Linked DNA regions of Blastochloris tepida. The protein of the gene in region 2 interacts with the protein of the main gene of each other region in a pairwise test. Links are inferred from orthologs where the notes say so. Each region holds a gene or a part of one and is shown on either strand. Other genes may lie near its edges.

The links.
Region 1: the proteins of ssb (region 2) and BLTE_RS16210 interact in binary tests that used the Escherichia coli proteins (3 or more experiments, as listed by UniProt). The link is inferred for Blastochloris tepida from one-to-one orthologs.

The regions. Positions count from the first base shown.
Region 1 is NZ_AP018907.1:3,581,086-3,585,067, reverse strand. The notes cover bases 295-3,262. They hold BLTE_RS16210 (primosomal protein N'), read right to left. Parts: upstream 2,881-3,262; coding sequence 709-2,880; downstream 295-708. Other genes in these bases: BLTE_RS16205 (sigma-70 family RNA polymerase sigma factor), read right to left, coding at 2,950-3,262; BLTE_RS16215 (F0F1 ATP synthase subunit delta), read right to left, coding at 295-458. Outside these bases: more of BLTE_RS16215, read right to left, coding at 1-294; more of BLTE_RS16205, read right to left, coding at 3,263-3,516; BLTE_RS16200 (invasion associated locus B family protein), read left to right, coding at 3,919-3,982.
Region 2 is NZ_AP018907.1:1,248,882-1,253,188, reverse strand. The notes cover bases 663-3,493. They hold ssb (single-stranded DNA-binding protein), read right to left. Parts: upstream 2,409-3,493; coding sequence 1,917-2,408; downstream 663-1,916. Other genes in these bases: uvrA (excinuclease ABC subunit UvrA), read left to right, coding at 2,707-3,493; BLTE_RS05830 (sensor histidine kinase), read right to left, coding at 663-1,134. Also shown: more of BLTE_RS05830, read right to left, coding at 1-662; more of uvrA, read left to right, coding at 3,494-4,307. UniProt on the Escherichia coli protein: Plays an important role in DNA replication, recombination and repair. Binds to ssDNA and to an array of partner proteins to recruit them to their sites of action during DNA metabolism. Acts as a sliding platform that migrates on DNA via reptation.

The DNA of each region.
Region 1 (3,982 bases), 2.3 Mb from region 2 along the record:
GCCGGATCGACGGTCACGTCGATGGCGACATCCTTGCCGGTCACGGTGTTGAGCGTCTCCGCCAGCGCGGTGCGGTGGGCGTCCGACAGCGGCTCGACCACCGTCACCTGCGCCCGCACCTCGCCCTTGTGGCGGGCGACCCGGGCGCGGTAGGCGCGCAGGATGCCCTGCACCGCGAACAGGCGGCGATTGGCGGTAATGGTTTTCAGAAACTTGCCGGCCAGCCCGCCGATTTCGGCCTTCTCCAGAACGGCGGTGATGGCCTTGAGCTGCTCGTCCGAGCCGAACACCGGGCTCGAGACAAGATGCTGCAGGTCGTCACAGTCGTTGAGCAGCGCTTCGAAGCGGTCGAGGTCGGCGGAGACGGCATCAAGCGAGCCGGCCTCCAGCGCAAGTTCGAACAGAGCGGTCGCGTAGCGACCTGCCATGCCGGATACGATCGGTTCTTCGCCTTGCACGTCGCGTCTCGGGCTAGTTCACAAGAGCGCCGCCAGCGCCGAGCGGCGCACCGAAAGCCCTTGGATTCCAAAGGAACTCAGCCGAGGGTCAGGACAGCCGAAACCCAACCCGTCAGGCCGGCGGCTGATTAGCACGACTGCCCCGGGCCTGCAACACGACCGTGTGCCCAAAAAATCATTGCGATCGTTGGCACATCGGCTGAGCACGAGGTAGGCGCCGTTTCGAACGCAACCATCTGGACCCACCGGCTCAGACAAAGCTTTGCGGATCGACGTCGATGGCGAGGCCGACGCTGCCCTTGGGCGGCGGCACGCGCGCCAACCACGCCCGCAGATAGTCCGGCACCCGCACCGTCCGCGCCGCCCGCACCAGGAGCCGCACCCGGTGGCGGCCGCGCAGCACCGCGATCGGCGCCTCGGCCGGGCCGAGCACCCGCACCCCCGCCTCGAGCGGCGCCGCGGCGGCGAGCGCGCGGGCATAGGCCTCGGCCGCCGGCGCCTCGGCCGCCGACACCAGCAGCGTGGCGAGCCGACCGAACGGCGGCAGGCCGGCGCGCTCGCGGGCGGCGATCTCGGTGTCGTAGAACAGCTCGCGGTCGCCGGCGATGAGCGCCGTCATCACCGGATGCTTGGGCTGATAGGTCTGGATCAGCCCCTGACCGCTGCCTGATTCGCGCCCCGCCCGGCCGACCACCTGATAGAAGAGCTGGAACGTGCGCTCGGCGGCGCGCGGGTCGCCATGGCCGAGCCCGAGGTCGCCGTCGATCACTCCGGCCAGCGTCAGGCGCGGGAAATGGTGCCCCTTGGCGACGAGCTGGGTGCCGATGATGAGATCGACCTCGCCGCGCTCGATCGCCGCGATCTCGGCGCGCAGCCGCTCGACGCCCTCGATCAGGTCCGACGACAGGATCGACAGCCGGGCGTCGGGAAACAGCGCGGCCGCCTCCTCGGCGAGGCGCTCGACGCCGGGGCCGACCGCGACGAACGTCTCCTGCGTCCCGCAATGCGGGCAGGCCGGCGGGCGCGGCATCGAGAAGCCGCAATGGTGGCAGACGAGGCGGCGGCGGGCGCGATGCTCGACCAGCCAGGCGTCGCAGGACGGACAGCCCAGCCGGTGGCCGCAGGCCCGGCACAGCGTCAGCGGCGCATAGCCGCGCCGGTTGAGGAACAAGAGCGCCTGCTCGCCGCGGCCGATCGTGGTCTCGACCGCGGCGGCGAGCTTCGGCGCGATCCAGCGGCCGCGCCCCGGCCCGTCGCGGGTCATGTCGATGGCGGCGATCTTCGGCAGCGCCGCGCCGCCCACCCGGGTCGGCAGGGCAAGGCGGTGATAGCGGCCGCGCCTTGCGTTCACCTCGGTCTCGACCGAGGGCGTGGCCGAGGCCAGCACCACCGGCACCCGGCCGATTCGGGCGCGCACCACCGCCATGTCGCGGGCGTTGTAGGCGACGCCCTCCTCCTGCTTGTAGGAGCCGTCGTGCTCCTCATCGACCACGATCAGGCCGAGGTCGCGGAAGGGCAGGAACAGTGCCGAGCGGGCGCCGGCCACCACCGCCACCTCGCCCGAGGCCACGCCGCGCCAGATCCGCTCGCGCCGGCGCGGCGCCACCTCCGAGTGCCATTCGGCCGGCGGCACCCCGAAGCGGCGGGCGAAGCGGTCGAGAAACGCCGTGGTCAGCGCGATCTCCGGCAGCAGCAGCAGCACCTGCCGGCCGCGCCGCAGCACCTCGGCCACCGCCTCGAAATAGACCTCGGTCTTGCCGGAGCCGGTGACGCCGTCGAGCAGGAAGACGGCGAAGCCCGCACCGGCCGCCCCCTTGAGCGCCGCCGCCGCCGCGCCTTGGGCCGGCGACAGATCGACGGTGGGATGGTCGGGGTCCGGGCGCCGGGCGGCCGGCTCTGGCGGCAGCGCCACCGCCTCCAGCGCCCCCTCGTCGACCAGCCCGTCGATCACCGCCGCCGACACCCCGGCCTCGCGGGCGAGCTCGTTCTTGGCATGGCAGAGCCCGCCCTCCAGCGCCGCCAGCACCCGCGCCCGCTGCGCCGTCATGCGGGCCGGCGCCGGGCCGGTGCGGCGGACGCCAATGCGCGGGCGCGGCGGCCCCAGCGTCTCGCCCGGCCGCAGCGCCATGCGCAGCACCATGCCGCGCGGCGACAATGTGTAGCCGGCGACCCAATCGACGAAGGCCATGAGTTCGGGCCGGAGGGGTTCGGCATCGAGCCGCGCCTCGACCGGCTTCAGCCGGCCGGGCCGGGCGTAGCGCGGCGCCTCGGCGAGCTGCCACACCACGCCGGTGACCCGGCGCGGCCCGAGCGGCACCGTGACGAGGTCACCCACTGTGAGGTCGAGCCCGTCCGGCACGGCATAGGAATAGGGCTCGGCCACCGCGACCGGCACCAGGACTTCGGCGAATCGGGCACTCATGTGGCGCGAGATTAGCGTGGCCGAGGCGGCCCGTTCCTGAATCCGGAAGCGATCACCCGGCGCGCCGGGTCACACCGCCGCATCGACGCCGCCCGCCTCCAATTGCCGGCGCAGGCGGGTGAAGGCGAGGCGGATGCGCGACTTGACCGTACCGAGCGGCAGGCCGAGCCGGTCGGCGATGTCGCTGTGCGACAGGTTCTCGAAGAAGGCGAGGCGGATCAGCGCCAGCTGCTCGGGCGGCAGATCGGCCATGGCGGCGCGGACGCTGTCCTCGCGCTGCAGCGAATCGAGCGCGTCGTCGGCGCCCGGCTCCTCGGAGGCGACCTCGTTGGCCTCTTCGCTGTCGAGCGGCTCGGAGCGGTCGCGGCGCGCCATGTCGATGCGGCGGTTGCGGGCGATGCGATAGAGCCACGTGCCGACGGACGACTTGGCGCGGTCGAACTGGGCGGCCTTGCGCCACAGCGTGACCATCACCTCCTGCGTCAATTCCTCGGCCAGTGCCGGGCTGGCGCCGAGGCGCAGCAGGTAGCTGTTCACGCGCGGCGCGAAGTGATCGAACAGCCGCGTAAACGCGGCGCTGTCGCGCCGTTCGGCGACCGCAGCGACCAGATCCGCCAGTTCCTCCTGCGACGTCACCCCAACTCCCCGCAGCGTTCGCGTATCAAGCGGCACAAACGAAGATAGGCCGGCCGGTGCAAAGATAAAGCCCCTGGTCGAGAACACGCTCCCGGCTCGCGGTGCCGCGGCGGCCGGCCGGAACGCGCCGCGGCCGAACCGCCGATTCCGGCAACGCGCCGCGGCGCCGCTGGTTCGCCTGGGCTCGCGCCGCGCAGCGAGATTGCCGAAAAATTGACGTTTTATCAATGACTTGCCGGTGAAGCCGCTTCCAGGATCCCGAACGGACCTTCCGGAAACCGCATCACGCCATTCTTTTGGCCTTCTCAGCGTCTATCGGCGGGCGCAGGACTGGGGTCGGATGCGATTCGCGCTGCGTGCGGCGCGCCGGCCGGGGTATTTGGGGATTCAACGGGATACGACATGGCGAAGATGCGGATCGCAACGGCGGCGCTTGCCGCGGTGTTTGGACTTGTGCCGGCTTGGC
Region 2 (4,307 bases):
GTGGCGGGCGCTGTCGTGCAGCGCATCCTCGCGCGCCGCGATGGTCTCGGCCGCATCGGCCAGCGCCCGGCAGACCAGATTGTCCTCGCGGATGAGCGTCGGCTTGAGCGAGATCGGCGCCCCCTCGCCCAGCGCCCGCGCCGCGTTCACCGTGCGCCGCGTCGAGCGGTTGATCAGGTGCGCGCCGAACAGGGCGGCGCCGATCGACACCAGCGTGGTGAGGCCGAGCAGCGCCAGCACGGCGTCGCGGCGCTGGTTGCTCGGCGCCTCCAGCACCGCCTTCGGCACCCACACCACGGCGCGCCAGTCGTTCAGGCTGGAGCGGCGATAGGCGGCGACGGCCGGCTGGCCGTCGAGAGCGGTGACATTGAACACGCCTTCGGGTGCGGCAAGCTGCGCCAGAAGCTCGGGCGGGGCGGCCTGGGCGATCAGCGCGCCGTCCTCGCCGCGCTCGGGCGCCGAGCGGGCGACGACGCGGCCCTCGCCGTCGAGGATGGCGGCGAACCAGCCCTCCGGCCGGTAGGTCTGCTGCAGAACGGCCTGGATGGCGGCCGGCGGCGGCATCAGCATCAGCACGCTGCGCACCTCGCGCTCGACGCTGACCGGCACATAGATCGCGAAACGGTCGGGCTCGCCGGCCATCGGCCCGGCATTGCCCACCTTCATCCGCCCGGAGGCGAACACCTGCTCGACCGGTCTGGCGCGAATCTCCGCCGGCCGGGCGGGCTCGTCGCGGGTATCGACCAGCGGCCGCAGCGAGCGGTCGACCAGCACCACATGGCCGCCGCGCGCCGACACGGCGCGGGCCTGCTCGTCGAATGCCTGGAAATTCGCCTTCACCAGCGCCCGCGAGGCGGCCAGCACCTCGGCGGTCTCGCTGTGGCTGCGCAGATCGCGGTCCACCGCCTGCGCCAGCGTGTGTGCAACCTCGGACACGCGGCCGATCTCGGCCGTGTGCTCGACATCCGCCCAGCGCATGATGGTGTAGGCGCCGATCAGCACCAGCGGCGCCACCGAGGCCAGGATCAGGAACGCCAGCAGCCATGCCAGCGGCACGTCGCGCCTGGCGCGGGTTCGGCCGCCATCGACCGCGGCACCATGCGTGCCGATCCGGCCGGCGGCGCCGATTGTCACATCCGATTGTGCCGTCAAACGGCCAGCCCCTCCGAAAGCGATCCCTCTAACCAACGGCGGCGAAGGCCAACCGTTCGCCTGGATCGCGAATTTTCACGAAATCGATGGCCTTGCGAACCAGAATTCCCGACTCGCTCGGAATTCCCGATACGCCAGAACTCCGGACTTGCCAGAGTTCCAGACTTGCCAGAGTTCCAGACTTGCCAGAGTTCCAGATCTGCAACGCCCCGGCGCATCACGCTCCCAGGCCGGTGAACCCACGCGGCTTCCGGGGAAAACCCTGCGTGACCCCGGAAAAACGCCGGCGCCGAACATTCCGGTCCGAAACTGGAACCTTCGACACCCGGCCTGCGAAACGACGGCCCCGGAGAACGACGTCCCCAGAACGCCCCGGCCCGGACACCAGATTCCGCACCGCACCATTTCGTAGCTCGAAACCGGTCGCTCTCCAAGACGTCGGTGTGCCCCGACGGGGTCGACAGGCTTCACATTCTCGCAAGCATATGGCCGCACCAAGGCACCGCCGCCCGCGCCGCGCGGGGCAGATCCGCGGGCTGCGGCCGCCTCCGGACGGGGTCATACGGTTTCCGGCCGATCCCTCCGGGATGCCTGATACAGTTTCCGGCTGATCCCTTCGGGATACCGGAAACGGTCTCGCCGAAAACCCCGTTCCGCAAGAAAATTCCGCAAGAAACTCCCGACAACGGGATTTTCGGCGATCGAAACACGGCTCGAAGGCCTGATCAGCCGGAAACCGTATCATCCCCACACGCCGGCCGGCCTCAGAACGGGATCTCGTCGTCGAGGTCGCTGGAATACTTGCCGCCGCCGGAGGCCGGCGGACGGGCGCCGCCGCGCGCCGGCAGCGGGCTGCGCTGGCCGAAATCGCCGCCGGCATCGTCGATCTCGGCGCCGCCGCCGCTCCGCCCGTCGAGCAGCGTCAGTTCGCCGCGGAAGCGCTGCAGCACCACCTCGGTGATCCGCCGCTGCTGGCCGTCCTTGTCGGTGTATTCGCGGGTCTGGAGCTGCCCCTCGATATAGACCTTCGATCCCTTGCGCAGATACTGCTCGGCGACCCGACCGAGATTCTCGTTATAGATGACGATGTTGTGCCACTCGGTCTTTTCCTTCTTCTCGCCGGTGGCCTTGTCCGGCCAGCGCTCGGAGGTGGCGACGCTGAATTTCACCGCCTGCCCGCCGTTCGAGAAGCGCTGCACTTCCGGATCGCGCCCGAGATTGCCGACCAGGATCACCTTGTTGACGCTGCCCGCCATGGCTGCCCGCCTTTCCGTCTTGTCATGGTTGTCGCCGCCACCCTAGCCCAGCCGGCGCGCTGGCGCGCCCCCTGCCCGGGCCATGTCCACAAGCGACAATGTTCCGGTTACGTTCTTAGCGCAAACCGGCTCCCCTCACAATCGCCTTGCGCTCCCGCTCGTCCGGTCACCGCGATTGCGCCGGGCGGCCGTGCATCGCGGCACTGGCGTTTTCGAGCGCGGCGCCCTAGGTTATGGCCTCGTTTTGTTCTTGTCGAACCGCCGCCGGGCCCCCTCGGCCGCGTGCCGAGACCCCCGCATGACCTCGCCCCGCTCCAGACGCGACCGCTCCGAGAATGAACGCTCCAGAAATGATCGCGCCACCATCGACCCCGCCCGCACCATCTCGATCCGCGGCGCGCGCGAGCACAATCTGAAGGGCGTCGATCTCGACATCCCGCGCGACCGGCTGGTGGTGTTCACCGGCCTGTCCGGCTCGGGCAAGTCGTCGCTCGCCTTCGACACCATCTATGCCGAGGGCCAGCGCCGCTATGTCGAGAGCCTGTCGGCCTATGCCCGCCAGTTCCTCGACATGATGCAGAAGCCGGACGTCGACCAGATCGACGGCCTGTCGCCGGCCATCTCCATCGAGCAGAAGACGACGTCGAAGAACCCGCGCTCGACGGTGGGCACCGTCACCGAGATCTACGACTACATGCGCCTGCTGTGGGCGCGGGTCGGCACCCCCTACTCGCCCGCGACGGGTCTTCCGATCGAGAGCCAGACCGTGTCGCAGATGGTCGACCGCGTGCTGGAGCTCACCCCCGGCACAAGGCTCTATCTGCTGGCGCCCGTGGTGCGCGGCCGCAAGGGCGAGTACCGCAAGGAGCTCGCCGAGTTCCAGAAGAAGGGCTTCCAGCGCGTCAAGATCGACGGCGCGTTCTACGAGATCTCCGAGGCCCCGGCGCTCGACAAGAAGCTGAAGCACACCATCGAGGTGGTGGTGGACCGGCTGGTGGTGCGCCCCGACATTGCGACGCGGCTCGCCGACTCGCTGGAGACCGCGCTCAAGCTCGCCGACGGGCTGGCGATTATCGAGTTCGCCGATGCGCCGGCCTCTTCACCCCCCCCGGACAGGGGGAGGTCGACGCGCGACGCGCGGCGGGAGGGGGTCGACCCCACCCCGGATCGCCTGCGGCGATCCGACCCTCCCCTTGCAGGGGAGGGAGAAGAGCCCGCCCGCATCCTGTTCTCCGAAAAATTCGCCTGCCCGGTCTCCGGCTTCACCATTCCCGAGGTCGAGCCGCGGCTGTTCTCGTTCAACAATCCGTTCGGCGCCTGCCCGACCTGCGGCGGCATCGGCACCGAGCAGACCATCGACCCCAATCTGGTGGTGCCGGACACCGCGAAGAGCCTGCGCCAAGGCGCCATCGCGCCATGGTCGCGCTCCTCCAGCCCCTATTACGCCCAGACGCTGGATGCGCTGGCCCGCCACTACAAGTTCAAGGTCACGGTGCCGTGGAAGGAACTGCCGAAGACGGCGCGCGACGTCATCCTCTACGGCTCGGGCGAGGAGCCGGTGACCATCGTCTATGATGACGGCCTGCGCGCCTACGAAACCAAGAAGCCGTTCGAAGGCGTGGTCACCAATCTCCAGCGCCGCTGGCGCGAGACCGAGAGCGAGTGGGCGCGCGAGGAGATCGGCAAGTACTTCTCCGCCACCCCGTGCGAGGCCTGCGCCGGCCATCGCCTCAAGCCCGAGGCGCTGGCGGTGAAGATCGCCGGCCTTCACATCGGCGAGGTGGCGGAGATGAGCGTGCGCCGCGCCGGCGCGTGGTTCGAGGCGCTGCCCGCCACGCTCACCAAAAAGCAGAACGACATCGCGGTGCGCATCCTCAAGGAGATCCGCGAGCGCCTGCG